DNA from 2 places in the Pseudalkalibacillus sp. R45 genome. Region 1 is predicted to be linked to the other one. Evidence: a T-box and tRNA genes for the amino acid it is inferred to sense, from the RefSeq annotation. Region 1 holds a T-box; the other holds one or more tRNA genes.
What was found. A T-box is a leader RNA that pairs with one kind of tRNA and senses whether it is charged. The one in region 1 lies ahead of trpS (tryptophan--tRNA ligase), so its partner is inferred to be a tRNA-Trp.

Region 1 (24,270 bases):
CAACTATTGATCATGGGATATCCAATACTAATGAAGGCAACAGAAAAAGCGCCGGGCAATTAAGCTCAGCGCTTTTTTATTCAACTACATGAATAAAATCACCAATGGTCCGACGATGAAACAATAGATGGCAAAGTATTTCAGATTCCCTCTAGCCATGATCCCTATCAACCACTTCAATGAAATGTATGAGGCGATAAATGAAATCAGAAAGGCTACAAGGTACGGTATCAATAATTGATCAAGCAGCGGGTCGTTCTTTATATCACCAAAACTTAAGATCATTGTTCCGACACTTACCGGGATGTATAGCAGAAATGAATACCGCAGTGCTGTTTCTTGTTTCATGCCACGTCCCATTGCGGCCACAATCGTTGCCCCAGAACGGCTGATTCCCGGAATTAGTGCTACCGCCTGGGCAAGGCCGACAATCAGTGCGTCCTTAATCGATAGGTCTTGATCATATTTACGCCCACGAAGGTTTCGGATCAACCATAGCGCAATACCGGTGACGATTAAGGATGCTCCGACAACCTTAATGTCCTTCAAATTCGCAGAAATGAAATCCTCCGCTACTATACCAATGACTGCAGCAGGAATCGTTCCGATGATCAGATAGACAATGAACATGAAGTCTGCTCGATATTTTCGATCTCTCGTCATCGTAAAATTCAAGCCGTTCGTCGTAAGCCTAACAAGATCCTCTCGATAGATCACTAGAACAGCAAGTAACGATGCGAAATTCATGAAGACTTCAAAACTGAATCCCTCGATATGTATATCCAGGATTTTTTCAGCAAAGACAAGATGTCCACTGGATGATATGGGGATGGGTTCAGTAATTCCTTGTACAAATCCAAAAAAAGCATATTTCAAAAGTAGAAAAAATTGATCCATTTAACGTTCCTCCGAATAATATATCTCTGTTTCTTTTCAAAAGCACATGTAGTCATTAAACAATAAATGAGTTAACTAGTAAAGAGATAATTCGTGACATTTATCATTAACCTGTCCTTACACATTTTTAACTCTGTGTGAATATCATAAAAATGTGAGGGGGGAAGATCGTGCCTTATCGTAAATATATGAAAGCTTTAAACAAGCATAACCAAATGATGCAAAAACAATGTAAGAAGCATATAAATCAGTATGTACAGTGTCATATGATGGATGGGAAAGTGTATGAGGGGTATGTCGAAAAGGTTGATAAACAGAATATATACTTAATCATAGAAGTCAAATACAAGAAAAAACCTGGTATGAGTCAACCTAGACAATATTTAGGATTTCCTGAGCCGGGGTTAGGGTTTGAACGGATCATCTTGCCTCTGCATTTCCTGACGGCTGTGTCTTTGGTTCCATATTAAGAGTTGAAAGTCACCACGACAAGGTGGCTTTTTTTGTGTTCTGTAAAAAGTGTAAGTGTGGATTGACAAGGGAAATTCACGACATTCCTGCGGGAATAGCAAGCCAAGCGAGACCCCCAGCGAATTAAGGAATTTCGACTAAAGCCATCACGTGTTGTAATTAACGCCTATGCGAGCAGAGGGAATGCTTCTAAGAATTCTCATCGGAAAGTGCATTACGAGAAATTCATCTCGATTAATTTTTAATGAGGAGGTTATCCTACTGATAAAAAGGAGGGATTTAGAATGGGACAGAATCATCAGTTCAATCCTGGGCAGAAAGCACCAAACAATGGCGTTTACGTTGAGATAGGAGAGACGGGGAGCATGGTGAATAACCCGAAAGAAATCAAACTGCATGCAGGCGACGCATTTCCGGAAACAAGTAATCATAACCGGAAGTGGACATATAAACGAAAGCCGTGATCTAATCAAGTTATCAAATATGAATACTTGTTCAATTTTTTTGTTGAAATTAACGGACTTTAATACTAGAATTAAATTATTAAAAATTTAGAAAATTATAAAAAGGAGAGAGTAGAAAGTCGGTCGTAATTATTTAAACATTTGGGGGAGGCAACAATGAAGATTATTAAAGGTCCGTTTCTATTTATGCTTATCGGTTTACTTACCATATTGGCTGCATGTGGAGGCAGTGGGGAAAGTTCAGGTGACAAAAATAAGGAATTAGAAGTTGTCACAGACGCAGCTTATGCACCTTTTGAATATATGAAAGGTGATAAGATTGTTGGTTTTGATATTGATTTCATGGATGCCGTGATGGAAGAAACAGGCTATACGCCGAAATATAAAAATATCGGCTGGGATCCGCTATTTGTAGAGATTCAGGGAGAAAAGGCTGATATTGCAATTTCCGCCATCACTATCAATGATGATCGTAAATAGACCTATGATTTTTCAACACCGTATTTTGAATCAAGAAATATGATTTTAATACCTGAAGATAGCGATATCCAAGGTGCTGAAGATTTGAAAGGGAAAAAAGTAGCTGTTCAAAATGGTACGACTGGACAAGCTGCTGTGGAAAAAATTCTTGGTTCAAATCACAAAGATATCAAAAAGTTCGATAATAATACACTTGCGATCATGGAGTTGGTTCAGGGAGGAGTCGACGCGGTAGTAGCGGATAACAGTGTCGTACTAGAATATGCGAAAAACAATCCTGATAAAAAGCTGAAGACAATCAGTGATGAAGACAATTTCGAATCAGAATTTTATGGACTCATGTTCCCGAAAGGAAGCGACTTGAAAGCGGATTTCGATAAAGCTGTTAAAGAAGTCATCGAGAATGGAACATATGCAGAAATCTATAAAGAGTGGTTCGGTGATGAACCAGATCTTGAAGCATTGAAACAGCAGATGGAAAACGAATAAATCAAGTAAAGGGGCTGACCAGGTGTTGGAGTGATCTGACACATTGCTTGTCAGCCCTTTCTTTACATTTAAAGAAAGTATAAATACTTTCTTCAATATAAAGGTAACTAAGGCTCAGCCTGCGCTATGCTTAGCTTTGCAAAGTTTTCTTTAATAAACAGGACATCCAAGGGGAGAGGTTTATGGAATTCAGATATGATTTGATAATTGACTATGCACCATATTTCTTAAGGGGAACACTTTATACGATTGGTTTTTCATTTGTCGGCATCTTGATTGGTACGGTCTTAGGCTTATTGATAGGATTGGGGAAACTTTCGCCGTATCGCGTTCTCAGGTATCCACTTGATTGGTACATCACGTTTTTCAGGGGAACCCCTTTTTTTGTACAGATCCTACTGATATACTTTGGGTTTGTACCGCTTCTGATTGGCGATTCAAATGCGATATTGGCAGGAGTCTTAGGGCTCTCTTTAAACGCAGGGGCATATATTGCAGAAATTTTCAGAGCTGGAATTCAATCGATTGATAAAGGGCAGATGGAGGCATCACGTTCATTAGGGATGAATTATTACGAATCGATGCGATATGTTATTTTGCCACAGGCTGTTAAACGTATGATTCCTCCGTTAGGGAATGAATTCATTGTTCTGATAAAAGAATCATCAATCCTGGCAATCATAGCGGCACCTGAATTGATGTACTGGGGGAGAGCGATGCAAGGGCAATATTACCGGGCATGGGAGCCTTATCTTACTGTTGCACTGATTTATCTTCTCTTGACACTAACAGTCAGTACAATTTTAAACTACATCGAGAGGAGATTATCTACGGAATGATAAAAGTTCAAAATTTAAAGAAATCATTTGGTTCACTAGAGGTGTTAAAAGACATAAGTGCTGAGATAAAGCAGCAAGAAGTTGTATGTGTGATCGGGCCGTCTGGATCGGGGAAATCCACTTTCTTAAGATGTCTAAATCTGCTCGAATCCATAACCGATGGCAAAGTATATATAAAAGGCATTGATATTACTGCAAAATCAACGGATATCAATAAACTGCGAACGGATGTCGGAATGGTGTTCCAACAGTTCAACCTTTTCCCACATAGAACGGTGTTGGAAAATATCATCTTATCACCTATGAAAGTAAGGAAATGGGATAGGAAAAGAGCTGAGGAGAAAGCACGTGAGCTACTTGCAAAAGTAGGATTATCCGAAAAAGCGGAGGTATATCCAAATTCACTTTCGGGTGGCCAGAAGCAACGGGTCGCCATTGCAAGAGCACTGGCGATGGAACCTGAAATCATGCTTTTTGATGAACCGACTTCTGCACTGGACCCGGAAATGGTCGGTGAGGTTTTAGAGGTTATGAAGCAGCTGGCCAAAGAAGGAATGACAATGATTGTGGTCACGCACGAAATGGGCTTTGCTAGAGAAGTCGGAGATCGCGTTCTCTTCATGGACGAAGGATATATAGTAGAAGAAAACGAGCCGAAGAAGCTGTTTTCAGATCCACAGCATGAACGGACCCAATCATTTTTAAGTAAAATACTATGAAAGAAGGCGGGACTGGTTAAAATCAGTCTCGTTTTATTTGTACTTAAAGAAAGTATATACATACCGCTTGGGGCTTTGATGATTTAAACGAAATTCACGACCCTCCTGCGGAAAAGCGGGCCAAGCGAAACCCCACACTCTTTTAAAGGATCTTCGACTAAAAGCCACCACGTCCTGTGCAAGTGCAACTATTATACATAATGAGAAAAGATAGCTAAAACCAAAAATGACCCAAAAGCTGTTACGCTTTTGAGCCACTTTCACTACACAAACATTATTCTGTTGTTTCGTCCTTAATTCCTGCATCTCCGAGTACAAATACGAATACAGAAAAAATAAGTCCGATTACTGATGCTAGGCCGAAGCTATAATGGCCGCCTTGCATTGAGCTTAGTACATAGAAAGCCATATTGCTCAACAATAGTGCCCAGATTATTGTCCAAATGTAACGCATATGATCACCTCAAGAATAATATGTAGCAATTTACACTTAAAAAGTGCAACTAAGGCTCAGCCTTTGTCAAGGCTTGGCAAAGGCCGAGTTTTTTATCCAATTCATATTGTAGCACAACTTGCCTTCTATCAAAACGTTTTCACGAAACTTCCAAAAAAAGTTCATCTTTTATTGTTAGTAGCCTATACTGAGCAAAGCATAAGAAAATTGGGTGAAAAACCTGTTCTCTTTTCTTTTTCTCGCATACATTAACTTAGAATGTAAGAATAAGGTGTGATGAATTTGAGTATAACCACTCACCGATTTATAAAAACGAATGATCAGCATGCCATTATTCATCTTCCAGAACAGCCTAATGGTTTTGCAATCCTTATAATAGGAGATACGAATCATTATGTGACAAACCAAACAAGCTCGTGGTTGCAGCATCCAGAGCGGAGGAAATTTATCGAGGAACTGTGCCGTTATGGATATACCGTTTATTATTCTAATTTATATGGTCGGCATTGGGGGAATGATTGTAGTGTCGAGCTGTTGCATCGAATGTATCATACAATCCTGAAGCAAGAAATCATCAATTCCAGAATCCATGTGTTTGCTGAAGGAATGGGAGCATTATCTGCAGTTAAATGGATGTATCATCATGAAGATCTCACGCGGTCTGTAGCCTTCATGAATCCATGTTTCAGCTTGAAAGTCCATGCTGAGGCCGTAATGGAGCAAAAACTCTTTTATAAGCAGTTTCATAGGGAAGTCAGAAAAGCATATGACATGTCCGAAGATGAAGCAACGTTGTTTTTGGTGAAGGATAAAGGAATGTACGACTACCCTTCCAAAGCACCGGTGAAAATTTGGCACAATATGCAGGGAACGCCGTATTCATTTATAAAACATAGCCGTGCTTATGAAAAATTCAGGGAAGATCTAGGAGCCCCGATCGCACTGACGCTGCAGTTGCCTGGGGGGAAATACGATCTCGCAAACAAAGTGAAGAATTTCTATCAAAAAAATGAGCTTGAACTATAGTGATCAACCAGTGTATAGAGAAGTCATTCCGAATGGAATTCAACGGGAACGGATTCTACTGTTAATCTGGTTGATCTTATTCATGTTTATATCAATACATAAAGCTTCCGAAGGTCAGGTATAAGGACTCTGTAATCCATGAAGAAACGGGGATTTTTAAAACGGTGCGATCTCGCCTGGCTCGTTTTTCACGCAGGAGTGTCGCAAATTTCGATTCAATTAAACCTGAAAGAAATCAACAGTATTATTTAACAAAACCTAAAAATAAGCTAGTAATAGACTGTATGAAAATGGAGGGCGCGTTATTATGAAGAATATCTTGATTACTGGAGTGGCTGGTGAGCTTGGAATGCTTCTTTGTAACGAATTTTTAAATGATGAGATTGATGTATATGGGATTGATCATCTAGATAGGGAAGGACATGTCGGCCTCGATCTAATCGGGAGGAATGCCTTATTCCATTTCTATAACTTGCCGATCCAAGAGGTTGATTGGGATGATATTGAACAGCCAAAGACTATCTTCCACCTCGCTCAAACTTCGCCAAAGACGAACCAGTTATCGGAGTTGAAAAAAATCCTGCAAAACCAACAAAAAAATATGAGAAAGGTCATTCAATATGCAGCAGAGCAAAATAGTAAAATCATCCTTATTTCTACAACCGATGTATATGGAAATTGCAGACCTCCATATCCAGCCGATCGAACACCACAGCCAAACAGCTTGTATGGCACATTGATGTGGACGGAGGAAACGTACTTTACTGAAACAGCTAAAGCCTTTGATGTCAATTATCATATTATGAGGATTCCCAGGGTATCTGGCTGCAGAAATTCCATTGAAGAAAGGTGTTTTACGGTGGATAAACTGGAAAAAGCAGGAGTTTCGGACCAGAATAGAGAAATCAGTAGTGCCTTTACAATAACGAAAGAGAAGTTTATCATTTCTTGTAATCAACTTATGAAGGGAGAACAATCCGATAAAATTATTACCCTATACGAATAAAGATGACAACGTTTTTTTCATGCCGGACCGTTTGTAGAGTGATTTAGTACTCTTGTAATATTTCGAAATCATATGTATCGTTTATACTAGTAATAGTAATAATGTCTTGGCAGTAAAGAGGAGAGGAAAAAAGAATGGCAAAAATCATCCCTTTCCTGATTGCAATTTCCCTTCTATCTCTTTCAGGGTGTCAGCAAGCACTGAATACCGGAGAGTTAGAGAGCGTTGGACTTTTGATTGAAGATACCATTACCGATAAAGGGTGGGGTACGAAAGGTTATAAGGGCTTACTTCAAATTCAAGAAAAACTCGGTAAGGAAGTATATTATCGTGAAGAAGTTAAATCAAAAGCACAAGTTCTATCAGCAGTCAGAGAATTTCAGAAAAATGATGTGAATCTTGTATTTGGCCATGGAAAGTTATATGCACCTTTATTCATGGAAATTAAATCGGAATTTCCCGATATGCATTTCGTTAGCTTTAATGGAAAAGTAAGCGGTGAGGGAATAACGAGTATACATTTCGATTCGTATGCCATGGGTTATTTTGCAGGGGTGATCTCTGGTGCGATGACTGAATCCGGTCAAATCGGTATGATCGCAGCTTTTCCCTGGCAGCCTGAAGTAACAGGATTCCACGAAGGTGCCAGCGTTTATAATGAAAACGTAGAAACACATATTGAATTTGTCGAAGACTGGGAGGATACGAATAGAGCTTTCAACATTTTAAGGGAAATGACAGGACAAGGTGTCGACGTCTTTTATCCTGCAGGTGATGGATATACCGTACCAGTGATCGAACGGATCAAGGAGCAAGGTAATTATGCAATCGGTTTTATCTCTGATATGGCCGATCTAGGTGAACAAACCGTTTTGACAAGTACAGTCCAACATGTCGATCGTCTCTATGTCAGGATTGCTAAGAAGTATGACGAGGGAGAGCTCCGGAATGGAAATATCCATTATGATTTCCAGGAGGATGTGATATCACTCGCGCCTTTCAGTGATGAAGTGCCGAATGGCCTTCAAGATAAGATAAACACATTAGTTAAGGAATATAAAGAAACTGGCAAACTCCCACAACCATAATTTCATTGGAGGATAAACCTTATGAATCAAGAGAGAAATATGAAGTTCATGCAAATTGCGATGACGCATTTACCTGAAGCGAAACAGATGATGGAAGATAAAGGTATACAATTATCAATGGAAGACATCCAACCTTTACTTAACATGCTGATGAATGTGATGAATGACGCATATGAGCTAGGAAGAACAGAAGCCGCATCTGAAGAAGAGTAAGAATCGTTCAGCCATACTTAATACATAGGAAACAAAATACATAACCTGTGGGACCTTCAGCATGAAAATTGCAGAAGGTCTTTTATAATGTATATTTATTTTAGGAATTTCTTGTAGGGTCCGAAGACGGTGCACCTTCAGACAGGAACACCGGAAATGAGCGCGAAGGTGTCCGAAGATGGTGCAACTTCAGACAGGAACACAATAAAAACCATCGTGCTGTCACCTTCACTAAATGTTTCCGGATTTATCAAAGTGCGAATTTTTCCATCATTAACACATCCATCGTATAAAAACCAATGATAATAACTAGACAATATAGAAATATTGGATTAAAATTAGTACCAAGTCATAATATAAGATACTAAGAAAAGTCATACAAAAAGGGGTAATAAAATGAATGCAGGCGTAATCGGAATTGGCAGATATGTCCCGGAACGTGTGATGACCAATGCAGACCTTGAAAAGATCGTCGATACATCTGATGAATGGATCCGTACAAGAACTGGAATCGAAGAAAGAAGAATAGCAGATAATGATATGGATACATCCCATATGGCAGAAAGAGCTGGAAAGGAAGCGTTGGCAGATGCTGGTCTGGACGCAGCGGATATTGATTTGATTCTAGTCGCTACAGTAACTGGTGATTATGGATTCCCTTCTGTAGCTTGTCTAATCCAAGAAAGGCTTGGAGCACATAATGCAGTAGCTATGGATATCAGTGCAGCATGTGCCGGGTTCATTTATGGTATGATAACGGCAAAGCAATATATTGATACTGATACTTATAAAAACGTACTTGTCATCGGTGTTGAAAAGTTATCAAAAATAACGGATTGGGAAGATCGGAATACCGCTGTCTTATTTGGGGATGGGGCAGGGGCAGCAGTCATTGCACCCGTATCTGATGAGAAGGGTATTTTATCGTTCGATATGGGCTCAGATGGTTCTGGAGCAAAACATTTATTTCAAAACGGCGATCACCTCTATATGAATGGACGTGAGGTATTCAAGTTCGCTGTCAGACAAATGCCTGAATCCTCCATGAAAGTCGTTCAAAAAGCTGGACTACAAAAAGAGGACGTAGACTTTTTAATCCCACATCAAGCGAATATCCGCATTATGGAAGCTGCACGGGAACGACTTGGTTTACCTCAAGAAAAAATGGCCTCCACTGTCGCAAAGTTTGGAAACACATCATCCTCTTCAATTCCGATTGCCTTGGTCGAAGCTAGGGAAACAGGTAAGATAAAAGATGGAGATGTACTTGTACTCGTAGGTTTTGGCGGAGGATTGACCTGGGGTGCAGTAGCGTTAAGATGGGGAAAATAGTTTTTTAAGGAGCTGAATTAGACTATGAATAAACGAGTTGTCATTACAGGACTGGGTACAGTCTCTCCACTCGGAAATGATACTGAGACGACTTGGACGAATATTATCAATGGAAAGTCAGGAATTGGTGAACTGACAAGAAGAGACAAGGATCAATTCCCTGCAAAAGTAGCTGGGGAAGCGACTGAGTTCGACCCTGCACAATACATGGATAAAAAAGATGCACGGAAGATGGACCGCTTTACTCAATTTGCTATTGCAGCTACGCAGATGGCTGTAAAAGATGCTGATTTAACCATCACAGATGATAATGCAGATCGAGTAGGCGTGTGGATCGGTTCTGGAATCGGCGGGATGGAAACCTATGAACAGCAATTCCAGGTTTTCATGGAAAAAGGGCAACGCCGTGTCAGTCCTTTCTTCGTGCCGATGATGATCCCGGATATGGCTTCAGGTCAGGTATCAATCATGCTCGGTGCAAAAGGAATCAATTCATGTACGGTTACGGCTTGTGCATCGGGAGCGAATTCCATCGGAGATGCGTTTAAAGCGATTCAACGTGGCGATGCCGATGTAATGATCACCGGCGGGACAGAAGCGCCTATCACAAGCATGGCCCTGGCTGGATTCTCATCTGCTAAAGCATTATCTTTCAATACGGATCCTTCCTCTGCTAGCCGTCCATTTGATGCAAACCGTGATGGTTTCGTAATGGGTGAAGGTGCTGGCATACTAGTACTTGAATCGTTGGAATCAGCTCAAAAACGCGGAGCTAGAATTTATGCAGAGATTGTAGGATATGGTGCAACGGGTGATGCCTACCATATTACTGCTCCTGCTCCAGGAGGAGAAGGAGGCGTACGTGCGATGAACATCGCTTTGCAGGATGCAGGGATGTCTCCTAGTGAAGTCGATTATTTGAACGCCCATGGTACAAGCACTGATTTTAATGATAAATATGAAACAATGGCGATCAAATCGGTATTCGGTGATTACGCGCAAAAGCTTGCGATCAGTTCAACGAAATCAATGACAGGGCATTTGTTAGGTGCTGCAGGCGGGCTTGAAGCGGTGCTATCAATCAAAGCGATTGAAAACAATATCATGCCACCGACCATCAATTACGAAACGCCTGATCCTGAATGTGATTTGGACTATATACCGAATGAAGCAAGAAAAGCTGAGGTCAATGCAGTCATGAGTAACTCCTTAGGTTTTGGAGGACATAACGTAGCGCTATTATTCAAACGATATACGGATTAATAAGTATATAATGCAAAGCTGATAGGATTCGCATCCTATCAGCTTTTTTACATTTAAAGAAAGTATAAATACTTTCTTCAATGTAAGAGCAACTAAGGCTCAGCCTGCGCCAAGGCTTGGCTTTGCCAAGTTTTCTTTAGAGCTTGAATTTATGTAAGGTTTTTGTGCACACATTATAATAGTAGAAACTTAGCAATGAATAGTTGTCATAACCTGACTACATGTCCCATATAGTGAATTAACATATGTATACAAGCACTCTAATGGGAGATGAGGGCTTTGATTTTTCGACTATTCTTACTGTTATTAGGATTCAGCTTTGCTGTTTCAGGCGGGGTAAGCTTGATCGCCTTTTTAAATTTGATCACAACCGGCCATGGATTTGTTAATTATTTGGCCTTCATCCTAACGAGAGTTGAGTCCATTTTATTCATAGTCGGTTTGCTGTTGGTGTGGGGTAGTATCTATTTACCTTCCTTTCATAATAAAAACGATGAAAATTGACGAAAATGTACAATTGTCGACTAAAAAAAGTGTGATAAAAGAATAAATTTGTAGCCCTCTGACTATACTGATTTTAACAAAACAGTAAATCCTGTAAAGTGAGGGGTATACATGTTGTACTTAAGAGACGTATGGGTAAACTGGTTCGAAGGCGAAGAGAACGGTTATAATGTTTGTGAATTCCATGAATGGCGGAAGGAAGACTTCATCGAGCTTCTCGATCAAGTTCCGATCATCAAGATGGAATCACCTCTGTTAAACTACATAGAAAATGACTTGAGTGAATTACCTGAGGAACTGTTACGTGAGGTGCAAAACAAGAGTTATATCCGCAAAAACAACCAGAGAGAACAAATCGAGTATTGCATGATTGCGACGGACGGAAAGAAATGTCTTGTTGTAGATACGATGGGATATAAAATTCCGATCCGTAAAAGCAGGATGATTCCGCGTCAAGAACAATTGGTATATGAAATGGCTGAAGATTTGGATCCAAAGAAATACACATTCGATTCTACAAATGAACAAAAAAAGGAATACCATATCCTATCCCCAGACCCTAATGACATGAAAGGTCTGACACGTCGCGAACGACAGTTGAAACAATTGTTATTCATGGCCCTTGACCAGATGTATACGAGCGGCAACACAGCTGAAGCCAGATATTGGTACACAGAATGGATACCGGAAAAGTATACAGACATCCAGATGATGAGTTTTGATGAAGCATGGAGAGCACTCTATAATGAAGTATGTCAGGGGTGGACATCAAAGCATCAGTCGATCTGTGAACGGCTGATAAAAGGACAACCTTACTTTGAAAAAATATGGGAATTAGAAAAAGGAACACATGTAAACCAACAGAGGAGCTGACACTGATCAGCTCTTTTTACGTTTAGCGGCGTTGGTTGAAGGGAACTGTCAGATGTACATTTAACTACAAGGAGGTATATCATGTCTAAAAGAATCCTTATGATTGTAACGAATGCAGATAAAATAAATGATGAAAAGGAAACCGGTTTATGGTTAGAGGAATTTGCTGTACCATATAACCTTTTTAAAAATCAAGGGTATGACATAACGGTCAAGAGTCCAAAAGGTGGTCAGATTCCACTTGATCCAAATAGTATTCCTGAAGAAGAGAAGCAGGAATTCGCTGAGGCGAAGGACAAATTGACTCAAACCGATAAGCTATCTGAAAGTGACCTGAATGAAGATTATCACGGCGTGTTTTTACCAGGTGGACATGGTACGATGTTCGACTTTCCAGATAATGAATTAATGCAAAAAATTATCGGCCAAATGGCTGATGAAAGTAAAGTGATTGGAGCGGTTTGCCACGGACCATCAGGGTTAGTCAATGTTACTTACCAGGATGGTACCCCATTGGTAAAAGGGAAGAAGGTCAACGGTTTTACCGATGAAGAAGAAAAAGAAATGCAACTGGTTGAAGAAATGCCCTTTTTACTTGAAACAACACTTAGAGAAAAGGGTGGAGAGTTCGTCCGCGGAGATAAATGGAATGATTTTTCAGTCAGAGATGGCAACCTCGTAACTGGGCAAAACCCAATGTCAAGTGAAAGTACAGCTCAAAAAATGATTGAAGCATTGAATGAATAAAGAAAAGGCTTGGCAAAGTGGGTAGTTATAGTTCTTTTCTATGAATGTTTTCGCAAACTTTGTTGCTCTTGCACTTAAAGAAAGTATAAAATACTTTCTTCAGTATAAGGGCAACTAAGGCTCGACCTACAAAAGGCTTGGTCTCGCCAAGTTTTCTTTAAAAGTCGTTGACTTCCGCTCCAGGATGCTCGCTTTCCACGGGGTGTGCGGTAAGACCACTCGTCGCCTTGCGACCTCAGGAGTCTCCTTTTCAAGGAAGCCTTTGTGCTCCTGCGTCTACAAGAAAGTCCTGTCGAAGCGAGCTTCCTCGTCGCATGCCTTGCGAGGAGATTATTCAGGTAGTAGGCACGCTGATCCCGTAGGACAAGGACAAGGTAAGATTCGGCAGCGTTTCATCGCACGAAGAAAATGCGATTTTCATTTTCGAGGAGTCTCGCACCTTGCTCTCCAATCAACTAGCACAAGGTGAGTTTTTAAAAATGACTCACAAGCAACAATCTTTTAGAAAAGAGCCTTTTCTATAAATCAAATAAAGCAAAGGGATGATCGCAACGATCATCCCTTTTATCACTTCTTTTTCCTTTTACGTTCTAAGCCCATTGCCCTTTCAGCTTTCGCGAGCATTTTGTTGGCTACGAATGCAGCTTTCTCTGCACCTTTGTCAAGGATGTCATCGAGTTCATCGGAATCAAGTAATTGATAGTAACGGTCCTGGATAGGCTTGAGTTGGCCGATTACTGCTTCCGCAACACCTTCTTTAAAGTCTCCATAGCCTTTTCCTTCATACTCTGCCTCTACTTGTTCTATTGATTTTCCAGAACAGAGTGAATAGATTGTGAGCAAGTTTGCGACACCAGGTTTATTTTCCTTGTCATATTTTACAGTTGCATCTGAATCCGTTGTCGCTCGCATGATTTTTTTGCGGATTATCTTTTCATCATCAAGCATAGAAATGAAACCACTCGAATTCTCATCAGATTTGCTCATTTTTTTCGTTGGATCTCCGAGATCCATGATTCTTGCGCCAACTTTAGGGATATGCACCTCTGGTATGGTGAAGATGTCATTATATTGTTTATTGAATCGTTCAGCTAAATCCCTGGTTAATTCAAGGTGCTGTTTCTGATCGTCTCCGACAGGTACGATGTCCGTCCCATACAACAGGATATCCGCCGCCATCAAAGGAGGATAGGTAAGGAGTCCTGAAGAAACACCAACCCGATTCTGCGATTTGTCCTTGAATTGCGTCATCCTTTCAAGTTCTCCAATATAGGAGATACATTGCATGATCCATCCCATTTTCGTGTGGGCAGGGACCTCGGATTGGATGAATAAAGTTGATTTGTCCGAATCAATTCCACTAGCGAGATATAACGCAGCTAATTTCCTGGAGTTATCTCTAAGTTCCAGTTTATCTTGGGGGACTGTGATAGCGTGTTGATTCACCACGCAAAAATAACAATCATGCTCCTCTTGATAGGTTACAAAATGTTTCAATGCGCCGAGATAGTTCCCAAGTGTCGGGATTCCTGTCGGCTTTACACCAGAAAAGATTGTTGCCATGAATAATCACTCCTTAATATTTGTGAAAAAAATAAAAAACGCGACACAACCGTCCATTATGGGACGATTGCACCGCGTTGCCACCCAGAATTATTCATAAAGAATCACTCAGATCTCTGCGTATAGACATTAGCCTATAGTACAGAGTGCCCTGGATAACGTCAGGACATTACGTCAAAGCCTACTCCAAAATGTTTCGGTTTGATAGCTCAGAAGCCCATTCCACTGATGACCTTGTCTGTTCACACCAACCACAGACTCTCTTAAAAGGGGAATTCAGTGTACTCTTCTTCTTCATCGCAAGAACAAATTTTATTATCGATAGTATATACAATCGGAATTCGATTTGCAATATCATATGGCAAAAGAAATCAATACAGTTGTCAAAAATCCGAGCAATCCCGTAAGCAGCAATGGTTCTGAAAAGGTGTATTCAAACGCTTCTGATGGTAATTGCATATTTTCGACGTCATCCATGATTTCTCCCATTTTCGTACCTTTCTTCATGAACTTTCTGAAACTCATCGTGAATGCATCGAAGAATCCGCCCCTTGTAACGAACATAAGTCCACCTAGCATGATGTAGAGCATCGAAATCAGGAAAACAGAGTTTATGAATGTTACAACTGTAATGTTGTCGTAGTAAAAATACATAAAACCAGTACCTATTACGAGTAAAATTGCTAATAAATATGTTGATCGTCTAATCAATTGCATTATGTCACCTCGTATTGATGATACACGATAGGTGTTTATCGTAGCAATACCTTTACATCGTTAAACCCCGTGTAATATGTCAGAACATTTGATAATAAATGACAATTGCATATTCCATTCATTTCAGTTAACGAAAAATACCATTACATCAGCTCTTTGGTGTATTTTCTATGCAAAAACTTCTATTTTCAAGCACTCCCTACCCAAAAATACCGAATTTTAAAGTAGGTATAAAGTCCTAATTATTGTTATCAAACCGTAATGAACATAGGGTTTTTGTAAAATATATTAAAAAAGTGCATGCAAAATTTTGTGAAAACTTGTATAATACAAAATGTGAACGGAATTCCTTAAAAAATCTGACATTTTCTGAGGACAACGTTCGCATAATTTCACCAATATTTAGGGGAGGTCATTAAGACATGAGAAAGTCAAAATGGTCATTGCTTTTAACACTAACATTAGTGTTGAGCATGTTCCTTGCTGCATGTAGCGGCGGCGGCGGAAATAACGCTGACGGCGAAAAAGACAGCAAGGATGGAAAAGATAGCGGTAACAAAGATGTACCTCAAGTATTGAACATACTTGAATCTGCAGAGATCCCGACTATGGACTCTGTAATGGGAACTGACGCTGTAGCGTTCCAAGTTATGGCAGAGACAATGGAAGGTCTTATGCGTCTTGGAGAAAACGGTGAGCCTGTAGAAGGTATGGCTGAGAGCCACGAAATGAGTGAGGATGGTAAGACTTATACTTTCAAACTTCGTGACGCTCAATGGTCTAATGGCACGCCTGTAACTGCTAACGACTTCGTTTACTCTTGGAGAAAAGCTGTAAATCCTGATACAGGATCTCAGTACAACTTCATTCTAGGCGACGTTAAAAACGCTAACGCTATCATGGCTGGCGAAATGAAGCCAGAAGAGCTTGGTGTAGAAGCAGTTGACGAGAAAACATTGAAAGTTGAGCTTGAGCAAGCTGTTCCTTACTTCCTAAGCTTGACTACATTCGCAACATTCTTGCCACAAAACGAAGAATTCGTTGAAGAGCAAGGCGATCAATATGCGCTTGAAGATGACAATCTTATCTATAATGGCCCATTCACACTTACTGAATGGAAACATGAAGAAGGTTGGGTACTTAAGAAAAATCCTGATTACTGGGATGCTGAAACTGTAAAGTTAGAACAAATCAACGTTAAAGTTGTTAAAGATACTGCTACTGGAGTCAACCTTTACGAAACTGGTAAAGTCGATCGTGTAGGTCTTTCTTCAGAATATGTAAACAAGTACAAAGAGCATGACCATTATAAGACATTCCAAGAGCCGGTAATGTTCTATCTTAAGATGAACCAAGAACGTGAAGATCTTGCAAATGTTGATATCCGTAAAGCGATCCAAATGGCGATCAACAAGGAAGACCTTGTAAACGTCATCTTGAACAACGGATCACTTGCTGCAAATTACTTCGTTCCAAAAGGATTCGTGTCTCACCCAGAATCTGGTGAAGACTTCCGTGAAATGAACGGGGACCTAGTAACTCATGATGTTGAAAAAGCACAAGAACATTGGGAAAAAGGTTTAGAAGCACTTGGCAAGGAAGAGATCACTTTAGAAATCCTTGGTGGAGACTCTGAAGTTGCTAAGAAAATGGATGAATACATGAAGAACCAACTTGAAACGAACCTACCTGGTTTGAAGATCGAGTTGAAAGGTGTACCATTCCAACAACGTCTAGAACTTGATGAGAAAATGGAATACGACCTGCAAAACGGTGGTTGGGGTCCTGACTATCAAGACGCTATGACATTCATCGACATGTGGGTGACTGATGGCGGTCATAACAAGACTGGATTCTCTAATGAAGAGTATGACAAGCTTGTCAAAGACGCTAAGACTACATTGACTACTGAACCTGCGAAGCGTTTTGAAGCAATGTTAGAAGCTGAAAAGATCTTGATTGAAGAAGAAGCAGTACTTGCACCACTTTATCAACGTGCACGTGCGCAACTTTGGCAGCCATACGTGAAGAACGTATACACAAACTCATTTGGGCCTGACTACAGCTATAAGTGGGCTTACATCGAAAAGTAAGATCAACTTTAAACTTTAGTCAGTAAAGGGAGAGTATCAGGAGAGTATATGTCGCCTGAATGACGTATACTCTCTTTTTCCCTGTTATCGGATAGTTTTCAGAAAATAACGAAATAAACTTCTTCAACAGACAAATAGGCATACATGGAGGTGGAAGAGGATGAAAGGGTATATTATTAAGCGTGTGATCTTTATGTTTATCACCCTGTTCCTCATTGCTTCAGCCACTTTCTTCTTAATGAAGATCATGCCGGGTACACCTTTAAGTAACGCGGCAAAGCTAACGGCTGAGCAAGAAGCGATTGTTCTTGAAAAGTACGGACTTAATGACCCCGTCCCTGTTCAATATGTTAAATATATGGCAAATGTAGTAACTGGAGATTTAGGGATCTCATTTCAATATGAAGGCAGAGATGTAATGGGTTTGATCATGAATCGTATTGGTCCATCCGCCCAGCTTGGGCTTCAATCAATCATATTCGGGGCAATATTCGGTATCTTACTTGGTATCATTTCTGCAATCCGCTATAACACGATTTGGGATTATGGTGCGACATTCATCGCTGTAATCGGTAAGTCGATTCCTAGTTTTGTATTCGCAGCGCTACTACAATATTATGTCGGTGTAAAACTACAATGGTTCCCTGTTGCATTCTGGGAAGGATGGGAATATTCAATAATGCCAACGTTTGCATTATCGGTGTTCGTAATCGCAGTTGCAGCACGATTTACACGAACCGAAATGCTTGAGGTCATGAATCAGGACTTTATCACGACTGCAAGAGCAAAGGGTGTAAGTGGTTTTGCTGTTGTATTCAAGCATGGTATCCGTAATGCGATGATTCCATTGATCACAATTTTAGGACCACTTGCAGTTGGATTGATGACTGGTACATTGGTCGTTGAACAAATCTTTGCAGTACCTGGACTAGGAGAGCAGTTTGTCCGTTCTATCCAAACAAATGATTATCCTGTCATTATGGGAACCACATTGTTCTTCTCATTCTTTTTGATCCTTGTAATACTGATTGTTGATATCCTTTATGGAGTCATTGATCCACGGATCCGTTTAGCAGGGGGGAAAGATTGATGAGCAAACGTGAAAATTATGTAAATGACGAGCTTTTCCAACCTGCTAATATCAGCAGTGAAAAAAGCGAAAAAATAGCTGGTCCAAGTTTGAGCTTCTGGCAAGATGCCTGGATGAGACTGAAGAAAAATAAATCTGCCATTGTAGGTTGTATCATTCTACTTGCTCTGTCTATCCTTGCAATTTTCGGACCTATGATGAATGATTTTGGATTTGATGATCAGAAACTGACTCGTGCAAACCTTCCTGCTAAAGTTCCTGGGCTTGAAAATCTGGGAATTATGGATGGAACAGATGACATGGGCAATGATATGTATGAAATGAAGGGCATAGAAGAAGGAACGTATTTCTGGTTCGGTACAGATGGACTTGGACGCGACCTGTGGACACGTGTATGGCAAGGTACTCGTATATCCTTATATATCGCTTTATTGGCGGCTGCGATCGATATGGTGATCGGGGTTATCTATGGCGGAATCTCAGCATATTACGGAGGTCGTGTCGATAACGTCCTGCAACGTATAGTAGAAATCCTGGTCGGCATTCCAAACCTTGTTGTCGTTATCTTGATGATACTTGTACTCGATCCGGGAATCATTTCGATAACAGTGGCCTTGACGATAACCGGTTGGATTGGAATGTCCAGAATCGTTCGTGGTCAGATGCTGAAGCTGAAAGGTCAAGAATTCGTCTTAGCTTCTAGAACGTTGGGATCATCGGATAACAAAATCATTTCTAAGCATTTGATCCCGAACGTGATGGGTGTCATCATCATCAATACGATGTTTACGATTCCAGCTGCTATCTTCTTCGAAGCATTCTTAAGCTTTATCGGTCTAGGTTTGCAACCACCACTGGCTTCATTAGGAACGTTGATTGAAGAAGGGTATCGTAACATGCAGATTTTCCCTCATATGATGATTTATCCATCAATCATCATCAGTTTGATCATGATTGCATTCAACGTTGTTGCTGATGGTTTACGAGATGCGCTCGATCCGAAAATGAGAGAATAATAGAAGGTGGGTGAAGAGGATGGAACACATTTTAGAAGTGAAGAATTTACATGTATCATTCGACACGTTTGCCGGTGAAGTACAAGCCGTCCGTGGTGTCGATATCAAATTGCAAAAAGGAGAAACCCTGGCGATTGTTGGTGAATCTGGATCAGGTAAATCCGTTACGTCCAAAAGTATTATGCGATTGATCCCTAACCCGCCTGGTAGAATTAAAGAAGGACAAATTCTCTTCCAGGGGAAAGATCTGGCACAATACTCTGAACGTCAAATGCAGAAGATCAGAGGCTCTGAAATTTCTATGATCTTTCAGGATCCAATGACTTCATTGAATCCGACGATGACAGTTGGTAAACAAATCATGGAAGGACTTCGGATCCATCAGCAGATGTCGAAGTCACAAGCGACAGCACGTGCACTTGAACTATTGAAATTAGTTGGAATTCCGAATGCAGAAGCTCGCTTGAAGCAATATCCTCACCAATTTTCTGGTGGGATGAGACAGCGTGTGGTCATCGCGATTGCGCTGGCATGTAATCCGAAAATTTTGATTGCGGATGAACCGACTACTGCACTCGATGTAACAATCCAGGCGCAAATCCTTGACTTAATGAAGGACTTACAAGATAAAACTGGAACTGCAATCATTTTGATCACACATGACCTTGGTGTTGTAGCGAATGCGGCTCAAAGAGTTGCCGTCATGTACGGTGGACAAATTGTTGAGACAGGTACAGTTGATGAAATTTTCTATAAACCAAAGCATCCTTATACTTGGGGACTGTTAGCTTCAATGCCTAAGCTAGGTGCTGCTGGAAGCGAACTTATCGCCATTCCAGGTTCACCTCCTGACTTGAGTGATCCTCCGAAAGGATGTCCTTTTGCGGCGCGTTGTCCGCATGCGATGAAGGTTTGTTTAGAACATATGCCTGATGCTACAGAAGTTTCCGGCACGCATAAGGCTGCTTGCTGGTTATTGGATGAAAGAGCACCTAAAGTTGAAAAGCCTGTAGAGGCATCTGTTGGAGGTGCAAGATAATGGCAACTAGAGAAAAATTGGTAGAAGTAAAGAACCTTAAGAAATATTTCAACATGGGTAAAGGACAAATGTTGAAGGCAGTAGACGATGTTTCATTTGACATTTATAAAGGTGAAACGTTAGGTCTAGTTGGTGAATCCGGTTGTGGTAAATCGACAACTGGAAGAACGATCATCCGTTTGTACGGAGCGACTGATGGTACAGTCACTTTCAACGGTGAAGATGTCCATGGTAAGAAAAATAAAGCGAAGTTGAAAGAGTTCAATAGAAAGATGCAGATGATCTTCCAGGATCCATATGCATCATTGAATCCAAGGATGACTGTAAAAGACATCATTGCTGAAGGTATTGATATCCATGGTCTTGCGAAGACGAAAGAAGAAAGATTGAATCGTGTTCATGAACTTCTTGAAACTGTAGGTCTGAATAAAGAACATGCGAACCGTTATCCCCACGAATTCAGTGGTGGACAACGTCAACGGATCGGGATTGCACGTGCGTTGGCAGTAGATCCGGATTTCATCATTGCGGACGAACCTATCTCAGCTTTGGACGTATCGATTCAAGCGCAGGTAGTCAACTTGATGCAAAAGCTGCAGCGTGAGCGTGGTCTGACATACTTGTTCATTGCGCATGACCTGTCAATGGTTAAGCATATCAGCGACCGTGTCGGAGTTATGTATCTTGGTAACCTTGTAGAGCTTACTGAAAGTGATACGCTGTACAATGAGCCTTTGCATCCATATACGCAAGCTCTATTATCTGCGATTCCTGTTCCAGATCCTGAACTTGAGCGAAGCCGTGAGCGTATCATCCTTGAAGGTGATGTACCATCTCCAGTATCGCCACCTAGCGGATGCCGTTTCCGTACAAGATGTCCTCATGCTATGGACGTCTGTGCGAAAGTGGTTCCAAAGTGGCAGGAAGCACGAGAAGGTCACTATGTAGCTTGTCACCTTTATGATGAAGAATTGAAAGAAAATTAATTTGTTATAAAAACGATCTCCGTAAAGGGAGGTCGTTTTTTATCGCATTTAAAGAAAGTATAAAAATACTATCTTCAATATAAGCGCACAAGCTGGCGGCTTCAGAAGCAATACACCGCACGAAGGAAAAGCACCAATTGCTTTTTCGAGGAACTAATGGCTCAGCCTGCGCCAAAGGCTTGGCTTTACCAGTTTTCTTTATCTAAAATAGTTGTAATTTATATGAAAACACACTACGATAGTATGAGAAACTATGCACAGTATGGCAGGAAATGAGGACGTAGTATGAAAATTGCTTTAGTAGTCGATAGTGCGAGTGATTATTTAGGACAAGAAGAAAACATAGAAATCGTCACCCCTTTGAAAGTCGTTCCGCTAAACGTTAATTTTAAAGGGGAAGACACTTATTTAGATGGTACTACTATTACCCATGAAGAATTTTATAAAAAAATGAGAGATTCAAAAGAGCTGCCTAAAACAAGCCAGCCTGCACCTCAAAAATTCTACGATACGTTCAAAGAATTGCTTTCGGAAGGCAATTCCGTCATTTATCTCGGCATTGCGAGTAATTTAAGTGGTACCTTTCAGAGTGCTAATTTGGCAAAAGAGATGTTTAGTGAAGAAGAGCAAAATAGGCTCCATTTGGTTGATTCAGAAACAGTTTCCGCTGGAGTCATTTATTTGTTGGAATTTGCAGATCAACTTATCCAAAAAGGTCTTGCAATAGAGGAAGTCTATCAAAGAATAGAAGAACGTAAGAAAGATGTGACAGGCATCATTTTACTCGAAACATTGGAAAACTTGAGAAAAGGCGGCCGTATCTCAGCATTACAAGGCAAAGTGGGCAACTTTTTGAATATCAAACCGTTGCTAAAAATAAAAGAAGGAACAGTTGAAACGTTGGAAAACTTCCGGGGAAAGAAAAAAGGGATTAAAAAACTGGCTGAAATGATCCATGAATGGAGGGAGGACCACGAAGAATTATTGATCGTACACAGTTATCCGTCCAAGCAGGTTGTCATTGAGACCTTTAAAGAGCAATTTTCCTTGGATGCCTTCAAAAGGATCCGTTGTATAAAACTAGGGAGTGTTATCGGGACCTACGGGAGTGAAAATTCGATCGGGATCATAATGTATTGAAACAGTTCTGGCAACAGGACTGTTTTTTTATGTGTCCTAAGTTGAAGGAAATCCGGAGTGCTGCGTATAATACATAAGGAAAGTTCGTATATATGAACGAGGAGGATACGCGTTGATTTATTATCAATTTGATCCTGAAACTGATTTGGAACTCCTTAAATCAATTGATCAAAAAGGAAAACTGCCTGATACAATTTCCTCTTCATTGCTCGAGAAACAATTTGATATGAAGGACAACGAGGAAGCGTTTGTATTTTCAAATGATGAAGAGGATACAGGATTTTTATGGCTGAATATTTCTAAAAAACAGATGCTTGAAATCACCTGTCTATTTATGAATGACCATTTTGCCTCTGAAAAGTTTCAAAATAAGTTGATCGACTTTGCGGTAAAAAGAGCGAACTATTTACAGTTGCGCCGAGTGGCTTTTAATAATGAAGTACTGAATGGAAGAACAGAACTTTCCCAGATGAAGGAGGAGCTGGGGTGCATTCGGATGGAATGGAAAAACCCATGGATCGAATGCATTCTTGAATAACGGATCAGCTTGTTTGTTGAAGTGATGTTGGATTTCTGTTTTCATTTAACTTCGAGTTAAGCTTTTTGATCAGCTCGATTGCTTTCTCATATGAAATTTCACGATAATGGTGGAGCCCACCAGGTTCTTCATCTGCTTCGTCAGCCAACCTGACGACTTTCTGTAATGGATTCAATTCTAACGACCCTCCAGGTAGATATGAATCTGTGTGCAAAAGAATGGCTAATGAGATAGCTTTCGCATTTTCACGATCTTCCCCAAGCTCAATCAATAATTTATGTGCTCTTTCAGCACCTTTGATGGCGTGTATATCATTTGCTTTATACTGCTCATAATCCCACTTACCATCCCTGTACCAAGTATAATGACCAATATCATGAAGAAGTGCTGCTTTACAAGCAAGAATAGGATCGACACCATATTGGCCGGACAGCTTATACGCATGGAAACTGGAGGCAATGGCATGCACAACTCCAGATCGTTGTAAATATTTTTGTGTTTTAGGGTGTTCGAATATTTCAAGCAATGTAGGTTGCCGCATGGCTATTCCTCCTTTGTATAAATGCATGGAAATACTGTTTAGCTCAAATGCCCATCACAGTTAGCTAAGGCACCTTTGCTTTTCTAAGTGTATTGTTCAACAATATAGCACGTCTACAACTCCGATTCAAGTGAAAAATTTCAACCATAAGTCATGTATTATATATTTATCGTTAAATTGTCTTAGTAAACATATAATTTTTTTGGGAAAATGATGAAATTTATGTCGAAAGTTACTTTTCATGAAATGATTGGTTTTCTATAATAGTATTTGTAAAGTGATACAACAGGGGGAGGAACAGAAATATGGGGATGATGAAAGTAATCATGTCGATGTTTCTTTTGACGTTTCCGTCTTGGGAAATGGCAGATGAAACACAAGACTATGAAGTAGCATTTCACAAAGGTATTGAGTCACATGTAATGAAAAGGGAACTTCCGGAGCAGCTCCCGAGGTTTGCATATGATTCAGGATTAACATTTCAATATCCAGATGCAGTAAGAGGAATTTATGTAACTGGGCACTCTGCAGGGGGCAGCAGATTTGAGAAGCTCGTATCATTGCTTGATAATACTGAGTTGAATGCAATGGTGGTTGATATCAAGGATGATCATGGGTATATCACGTACATACCAGATGAAGAATCCCCATTACATTCTGCTGGTCAACCGTATATCAAAGA
Region 2 (7,460 bases), on a different contig from region 1:
TTTGAATTCTCGGTTACTGATTGTCAGCAATGGTTTCAATTTCGGTTTTGCGATTTCTGGGTCAGGCTCCATTTCAGAATGATGATGAAAGTCTTTCCCTTTGTTTTCAGGGCAAACCTGCTGACAAGTATCACATCCATAAAGTCTGTTTCCAAGCTTTTCGCGGTAACGTTCTGGAAGAAACCCTTTCGTCTGTGTCAGAAAAGCAATGCACTTGTTCGAATCCAATTGACCGCCTGTTACAAGTGCACCAGTCGGACACGCATCGACACACTTATTACACGTACCACATTGATCTGTCATCGGTTGATCAGGTTCAAATGCGATCGTCGTAATCAATTCGCCTAAATAGACATAGGAGCCAAACTCAGGTGTAATGGTTGCACAGTTCTTCCCGCTCCAACCGATTCCAGCACGCTCAGCAACTGCACGATCCGATAACTCTCCAGTATCGACCATCGACACAACTTTCGCTTCTGGTTCTTGTTCCAGAATATATTGTTCCAGTTGTTTCATCTTTTCACGCAATACATCATGGTAATCTTTCCCCCATGAAGCCCGGCAAAAAATCCCTCTTCGGTCTTCCTTTGTGCTTCTCGGTGCATCCTTCATTTTTGAAGGATAGGCCAGAGCAATCGATAGGATCGATTTCGCTTTCGGAAGCAGTAGTTCTGGATGCGTTCGTTTCTCAATGTCCTGTTCTTCGAATCCAGATTGAAACTCGTTCTCTTGCTGTGTTCGAAGCCGCTCCTTCAATTCTGTGAACGGATCAGCTGTTGTAAAGCCTATTTTATCGATCCCGATTGATTTACTATATGCAATGACTCTTTCCTTTAACTGGGCACCTGTCATCGTTTGACCCCCTTTCTTAAAGAAAACTTGGTAAAGCCAAGCCTTAGCGCCGGCTGAGCCTTAGTTGCGCTTATACTGAAGAAAGTATTTTATATTTTCTTCAAGTGTAAAAAATTTCCATATCACCAACTACTGACGTATAGCTAGCGTCCTCAATCGATTCAATGCTGAAGCTAATTCTAACATACGCGGTCTTGCCAAGTCACCAGGATGCTGGTTGGGAAAGTCTGTAAAAGAAGCAAGCCCTTTTTCATTCAACTGGGTTTCAATTCGCTCCAAAAGTTCAGACACCGAATGTGAACCTAACCATTTCCTTTTCTCTACAAAATGAAGGATTTCAGTAATCGCTCTCGTTTGGCTTGCATCTGTCACCTGCTCAACAAAATCGATTTTGATATCAGTCGTACCGTACTGGATTGTATGAAGTCCTCTCGCCGCCACCTTCGATCGTTTCCCTTTCCTGCTATCGAGACTGGATGCTTGAGGCTTCCTTGACTGAACATCCCCAAAGCGCTCTCCACCTTCCCTTTTCCGGTTAGAAATCGAGTTTCGAGCGATGTCATTTGCTTCACTTGTAACGTCAAATGGTCGATATTGATCCATTAAAACCACCGTGTCCGCTACATCAAAATAATCACCAGAACCACCCATGACGAGCAAAGTGGAAACCTCATGCTCTTCATAAAGCTGCTTCACTTTATCAATAAATGGCGTGATCGGTTCTTTATCCTTTGATACAAGCTGCTGCATCCGTTCATCCCTGATCATGAAGTTTGTCGCACTTGTATCTTCATCTATCAATAATGCACTAGCCCCAGCCTCCAGGGATTCAATAATCGTAGCTGCCTGTGACGTACTACCGCTTGCATCCTCTGAAGTGAATTGAGTTGTTGTTTTTCCATATGGTAAGTTTTGAATGAACGGAGAAATATCCACACTTGTAATTTTACGTCCATCTTCTGAACGGACTTTCATTGCATTTGGGTCTGTCAAAACGTACTCACGACCGTCCCCGCTGATATGATCATAAATTCCCCGCTCGATCGCTTTAAGCAACGTACTCTTACCGTGATACCCTCCGCCGACAATGAGAGTAATACCTTTCTGGATCCCCATCCCCTGAATCGGTTCTTTTCTGTGCGGCACAGGTATCGAAACACTTAAAGACTCTGGTGTTTCAAATGCGACCACATCATCTGAACGTAGTGGGCGGTCACTGATCCCACTCTCCCTCGGTAAAATCGATCCTTCAGCTATAAACGCAACAAGGTTGTTTCCTTTCATAAACTCCCGAATCGCATCTTGTTGATCGCACAGTTCGATTGCTTCCACAACGGTATCGTCTTCTAATGAGAAAATCGAGTCATTTAATACCTGTGGAATGATCGTAAACAACATCTTTTCTGCCTGTTTTCCGAGCACTTTCCTTCCTCTTGCTGGTAGTCCTATTGAAAGACAGATAATGACCGTATTTGACGTCAGCTCGACAGCAGTGCGTTGCAATACTTCCTGAGCCGGGCGGTCGATTGTTATAACTCCGCTTTTACCCGAACCGCCTGCTTGTGTCTCCTGATTCCGAATCGTACTCGCTACACTTCGAGCAATCGTATCTTCAACTCTAACCTTACGGGAAGGCGTCGATTCCCAATCTTCCCTTAAAATTGTTTTTGATTTTGGTACCTCTAACCTGATCTTGGAGGGGGCTGCAAAAGGATCTCCCTGCACGTGATCGATATGGAGGGTGAAGTCATCAAATCGATATTTTCCCCGGATGTCTTTATACGCTTTATAACCCTTACCGTCAATCCTTTTCAGAATGTCTCTCAGCATGTCCATAAACGTAAGCACTCCTTTTTCAGTTGCAAAATCTATTATGGTACACTATGGTAAAATACATAAGTTCTTGAGGTGATCAGAATGAAAATTACCGTCTCTGATAAATTGAAGAAGCTTGTTCCAGACTTTAAAGTCGGTATCATCCAATACTATGATATCACGGTTGATGAATCACCTAAAATGTTAGCTGGCCGCCTGCAGTTATTCCAGGAATCACTAATGCTTGAAGCAGAAACAAAGCCAATTCCAACGATCGAACCTATCCAAGAATGGCGAAGTCTGTTTAAAAAAGTCGGGACTGATCCTTCACGATACCGCCCATCCTCAGAAGCACTTCTCCGACGGGTGTATAAAGGGTACAAGCTGGGCTCGATCCACTCTGCAGTTGATACGAATAACTTTTTCTCACTACAATACCAAATACCACTCGGCATCTATGATCAATCACATATTGTTGGAGATGTGAAAATTGATATCGGTTCTGACGATGACTTCTATGAAGGAATCAATGGCCGAGACGTCAATATGGAAGGTAAAATCCTGACCAGGGATGATAAAGGTGCTTTTGGAAGTCCGATTGTCGATTCGAAACGTACAATGGTCACTGAAAAGACGAAGCAAGCCCTTCATATCGTCTATTTTCAACCTTCTTTAACAGAGGAGCACGCAATTGAAATGCTCCAGGCTATCGAGAAAATGTTCATCCAGATTCATGGAGGTACAGCTGAAGTAGATATCATCAAGTAAAGAAAACACAAAGTTCTTTAACAGACCCAATAAAGAAAACTTGGCAAAGTCAAGTGTTAGCGCAGGCTGAGCCATTAGTTGCACTTATACTGAAGAAAGTATTTTAATACTTTCTTTAAGTGAAATAAAAAACGCAACACCCCGTTTCCGAAAAACGAAGCACTGCGTTAGACATGTTTTATACATTATAAGTACAACCGTAAGAAATTATGTACAAAACCTCCTAAAAAGGAGGTTTTTTTCACATTTAAAGAAAGTATAATACTTTCTTCAATATAAGGGCAACTAAGGCTCGACTTTCAAAAGGCTTGGCCTCGCCAAGTTTTCTTTATCAAGCGATACTTTCTGTGCTTCCCTTATTTACAACCAATAAAGCATGAACTGCACCAGGTATCCACGCGATGATTGTAAGTATGACATTGATCAACGTTTGTGATTTGCTACCATGTAGAAATACAGCAAGAGGTGGAAGCAAAACAGCTAATAGATAACGCATTATTTCAACCTCCTTATCTGTTGTACTTCTAGGGATACCCGCCTACGGACAAGTGTAAACAAGTAAAATGTTTACAGTAAAAGCAATTACGATATATAACTGCCGTAGGGAGTTGGTAAGAACAAAAAAAGTCGGGAATGAACAAATTTGTTCATTCCCGACTTTTTTCTTATCGTTTATCAAATATATATAGTTTTGGAGTTTATTTAGCGTATTGTTCCAATTTATACTCACGCTTAACCGGGGAACCAATTTTCTCATTGCGTAAGAGACGTTTTGCTTTTTCGGATAGATTATCATATGTCTCTTGCGGAATTGAAATGCTCCCATTTTGCGGCGCATTAGCTGCAGATTTATAAATCAGCGCGATGTTAGTTCTAGGTTGCTGGGATTGATTTGGAGTACCTCGATGCCACATTCTGTCATCCCTAATCATGATAGATCCTGCAGGCATCAACGCCTTGAAAGAATGCATATGTTCTGCAAGCTTAGATTTGTCGTAAGCATTAGGCCCATACCAGTTGTCAGGGTGTAAATGCGTCCCTCCCGGCCATACTTCCATTGGACCATTGTTTTCAGTTACCTCAACAAGTGGGAAGTTGACAACTAAATTAATTATTGGCAGGTTTACCTCACATCTGTTACCATATCTCGAACCAGTATCAGCATGAACGTCTTGCGGAGTTTTTCCTCCTTGTACTGAGGTATTCGTATGGAAATAGTTTAGAACACAATCATCGCCTAATATCTGATCTACTACATCTGTTACAAATGGATGAGCAATGATTGATTCATCACAAAATGGTTCCTCGAATGGTAAGTCCATACCTACATGGTTTGTGCCATTATGAAAACCATCGTTAGGATTGAGATTACGCTCCTTCATATAAGACTCTAACATATCTCCAAATTTGTTATTTAAGTTTTCTACTTGTTCTTTAGGAAGTACTCCTTCAAATAGTACATAACCGTTTGTTTTAATCAAATTAACAGCTAACTCCACAGTCTCCGGTAGCAGTTTCCCAACAGTAATTTCTTCTGCACTAATTCTCATTTGTTTTCCACCATCCATTTAATTTTTGTATATTCCTTAAAAATTCATACAAAAAACTCTTGCCATAGTTTAATCACCCGTAATCCATACAAGTCATGCGTCTACACTTCTAAAGTATATAACTCTTGATAAGTGGATTTGGATTCACCCCTTTTTTTAATATGTTGATAGTAGCACAATAGAAATAATGATACTATCAACAATTCATAATAGTTTGTATATTTCATCAATTAAGTTTGGAGTGTGTAAATTGAGGTCCTGGAATTTTAACTTGCATGAACCATTAAACTTTATGAGCATATTCTTCTATGTATCAAAAAGCTATTTGGTCGCACTTCATTCTCTTCTCTGCGTATAATGGATGGCATCGGATACATTGTACACGTATCCCAATGTGGTGAACTCGATCAGTGCACAAGATTTGAAGTGAATTTGTCATGTGAATATCATTTATTGAAAATAACAAAAAAACGCTTTCCTACAAACTGTAGAAAAACGTTGAAATTTAATTAATTCTTCTGTAATTGATGGTAATAAAAATGGTACCGGTGGTCGGGGTCGAACCGACACTCCGTGAGGAACACGATTTTGAGTCGTGCGCGTCTGCCAATTCCGCCACACCGGCATGTGTCTAATATAACATATTTAATTAATGGTGCCGAGGGCCGGACTTGAACCGGCACGGTAGTCACCTACCGCAGGATTTTAAGTCCTGTGTGTCTGCCAATTCCACCACCCCGGCTGGGTAGTTAGATGGAGGCGGCACCCGGATTCGAACCGGGGGATAAGGGTTTTGCAGACCCGTGCCTTACCACTTGGCTATGCCGCCATACTTGTATGCTTGATACGAAAATGGAGTACTATTTTCGGCAGTTCATTGTTATTAAAATTAATGGAGCGGAAGACGGGATTCGAACCCGCGACCCCCACCTTGGCAAGGTGGTGTTCTACCACTGAACTACTTCCGCGAAATTGGCTGGGCTAGCTGGATTCGAACCAACGCATGACGGAGTCAAAGTCCGTTGCCTTACCGCTTGGCTATAGCCCAACGCATATGGGGCGACTGATGGGAATCGAACCCACGAATGCCGGAACCACAATCCGGTGCGTTAACCACTTCGCCACAATCGCCATAATACAATTTTAGAAATATAAATTGGCAGGGGTAGTAGGAATCGAACCCACACTGGAGGTTTTGGAGACCTCTGTTCTACCGTTAAACTATACCCCTAAATGGTGGAGGGGGACGGATTCGAACCGCCGAACCCGGAGGGAGCGGATTTACAGTCCGCCGCGTTTAGCCACTTCGCTACCCCTCCAAAAGAGACAATTTATATTTTAGTACAGATTACAAAGTGATTCAAGACCTAATTTCAGGAACTAGAACCAACCTTTGCCTAAATGTAAATGGTGCTGGCCAGAGGACTTGAACCCCCAACCTACTGATTACAAGTCAGTTGCTCTACCAATTGAGCTAGGCCAGCAACATGGTGGCTCGAGACGGAATCGAACCGCCGACACGAGGATTTTCAGTCCTCTGCTCTACCGACTGAGCTATCGAGCCATTAAGTTAAATACAAAGTCCGTCGGTTTCCCTGTCCCTTTCTCTACAAGTTAATGCTGACGCTTTTTGCTGCGTCGGGACTACTCGCTGATCATTCAACGATGAACCGCTCGTGACTGAGCTATCGAGCCAAAATGTATTTTTAAAAAATGGCGGACCCGACCGGATTCGAACCGGCGATCTCCTGCGTGACAGGCAGGCATGTTAACCCCTACACCACGGGTCCAGCACAATTCATTATCATAGTACAATGAACTTAAATTGGTTGCACCCCTTCGGGTACTCCATATGTTCATTGAAAGTACGAAATCTCAACGTTGGACAATGAACTTAAATTGGTTGCGGGGATAGGATTTGAACCTACGACCTTCGGGTTATGAGCCCGACGAGCTACCAGACTGCTCCACCCCGCGACAATAATAGTATATGAAATGGTGGAGGATGACGGGATCGAACCGCCGACCCCCTGCTTGTAAGGCAGGTGCTCTCCCAGCTGAGCTAATCCTCCAAATAGATGGTGACCCCTACGGGATTCGAACCCGTGTTACCGCCGTGAAAGGGCGGTGTCTTAACCACTTGACCAAGGGGCCGATAAAATTATGTATTACAGATAGGTATCTTATGGCGGAGAGCGAGGGATTCGAACCCTCGGTACGGGTTTAAACCGCACACACGATTTCCAATCGTGCTCCTTCGACCTCTCGGACAGCTCTCCGTGGCTCCACAGGCAGGACTCGAACCTGCGACCGATCGGTTAACAGCCGATAGCTCTACCACTGAGCTACTGTGGATCGAAATAATTAGCCCGGCGACGTCCTACTCTCACAGGGGGAAGCCCCCAATTACCATTGGCGCTGAAGAGCTTAACTTCCGTGTTCGGCATGGGAACGGGTGTGACCTCTTCGCCATCG

Region 2: it encodes a tRNA-Trp, which carries the amino acid that the T-box ahead of trpS (tryptophan--tRNA ligase) is inferred to sense. The anticodon was not compared.

The regions. Positions count from the first base shown of each region.
Region 1 is NZ_JBQQCL010000017.1:1,201-25,470, reverse strand. It holds gene ACTWQL_RS20245 (SLAC1 family transporter) at 1-63, shown strand, start outside; gene ACTWQL_RS20240 (undecaprenyl-diphosphate phosphatase) at 85-897, opposite strand; gene ACTWQL_RS20235 (hypothetical protein) at 1,068-1,367, shown strand; gene ACTWQL_RS20230 (YjzC family protein) at 1,653-1,832, shown strand; partial or broken gene ACTWQL_RS20225 (basic amino acid ABC transporter substrate-binding protein) at 1,989-2,801, shown strand; gene ACTWQL_RS20220 (amino acid ABC transporter permease) at 2,984-3,640, shown strand; gene ACTWQL_RS20215 (amino acid ABC transporter ATP-binding protein) at 3,637-4,359, shown strand; gene ACTWQL_RS20210 (YjzD family protein) at 4,634-4,813, opposite strand; gene ACTWQL_RS20205 (hypothetical protein) at 5,096-5,839, shown strand; gene ACTWQL_RS20200 (NAD-dependent epimerase/dehydratase family protein) at 6,147-6,845, shown strand; gene ACTWQL_RS20195 (BMP family ABC transporter substrate-binding protein) at 6,980-7,933, shown strand; gene ACTWQL_RS20190 (ComZ family protein) at 7,955-8,146, shown strand; gene ACTWQL_RS20185 (beta-ketoacyl-ACP synthase III) at 8,543-9,478, shown strand; gene fabF (beta-ketoacyl-ACP synthase II) at 9,503-10,741, shown strand; gene ACTWQL_RS20175 (hypothetical protein) at 11,021-11,245, shown strand; gene ACTWQL_RS20170 (YjbA family protein) at 11,357-12,118, shown strand; gene ACTWQL_RS20165 (type 1 glutamine amidotransferase domain-containing protein) at 12,200-12,865, shown strand; gene trpS (tryptophan--tRNA ligase) at 13,433-14,428, opposite strand; T-box leader at 14,485-14,735, opposite strand; gene ACTWQL_RS20155 (DUF3899 domain-containing protein) at 14,783-15,145, opposite strand; gene ACTWQL_RS20150 (peptide ABC transporter substrate-binding protein) at 15,568-17,238, shown strand; gene opp3b (oligopeptide ABC transporter permease) at 17,399-18,328, shown strand; gene opp3C (oligopeptide ABC transporter permease) at 18,328-19,344, shown strand; gene ACTWQL_RS20135 (ABC transporter ATP-binding protein) at 19,364-20,383, shown strand; gene ACTWQL_RS20130 (ABC transporter ATP-binding protein) at 20,383-21,369, shown strand; gene ACTWQL_RS20125 (DegV family protein) at 21,655-22,509, shown strand; gene ACTWQL_RS20120 (hypothetical protein) at 22,622-23,047, shown strand; gene ACTWQL_RS20115 (HD domain-containing protein) at 23,052-23,588, opposite strand; gene ACTWQL_RS20110 (putative glycoside hydrolase) at 23,894-24,270, shown strand, end outside.
Region 2 is NZ_JBQQCL010000037.1:1,075-8,534, forward strand. It holds gene queG (tRNA epoxyqueuosine(34) reductase QueG) at 1-852, opposite strand, end outside; gene ACTWQL_RS24595 (ABC-ATPase domain-containing protein) at 982-2,688, opposite strand; gene ACTWQL_RS24600 (B3/B4 domain-containing protein) at 2,770-3,435, shown strand; gene ACTWQL_RS24605 (YqaE/Pmp3 family membrane protein) at 3,767-3,931, opposite strand; gene ACTWQL_RS24610 (phytanoyl-CoA dioxygenase family protein) at 4,134-4,985, opposite strand; tRNA gene ACTWQL_RS24615 (tRNA-Leu) at 5,526-5,610, opposite strand; tRNA gene ACTWQL_RS24620 (tRNA-Leu) at 5,639-5,727, opposite strand; tRNA gene ACTWQL_RS24625 (tRNA-Cys) at 5,740-5,814, opposite strand; tRNA gene ACTWQL_RS24630 (tRNA-Gly) at 5,879-5,953, opposite strand; tRNA gene ACTWQL_RS24635 (tRNA-Gln) at 5,959-6,033, opposite strand; tRNA gene ACTWQL_RS24640 (tRNA-His) at 6,041-6,116, opposite strand; tRNA gene ACTWQL_RS24645 (tRNA-Trp) at 6,143-6,216, opposite strand; tRNA gene ACTWQL_RS24650 (tRNA-Tyr) at 6,220-6,304, opposite strand; tRNA gene ACTWQL_RS24655 (tRNA-Thr) at 6,394-6,469, opposite strand; tRNA gene ACTWQL_RS24660 (tRNA-Phe) at 6,474-6,549, opposite strand; tRNA gene ACTWQL_RS24665 (tRNA-Asp) at 6,700-6,775, opposite strand; tRNA gene ACTWQL_RS24670 (tRNA-Met) at 6,886-6,962, opposite strand; tRNA gene ACTWQL_RS24675 (tRNA-Val) at 6,982-7,057, opposite strand; tRNA gene ACTWQL_RS24680 (tRNA-Glu) at 7,065-7,139, opposite strand; tRNA gene ACTWQL_RS24685 (tRNA-Ser) at 7,172-7,264, opposite strand; tRNA gene ACTWQL_RS24690 (tRNA-Asn) at 7,266-7,340, opposite strand; rRNA gene rrf (5S ribosomal RNA) at 7,353-7,460, opposite strand, start outside.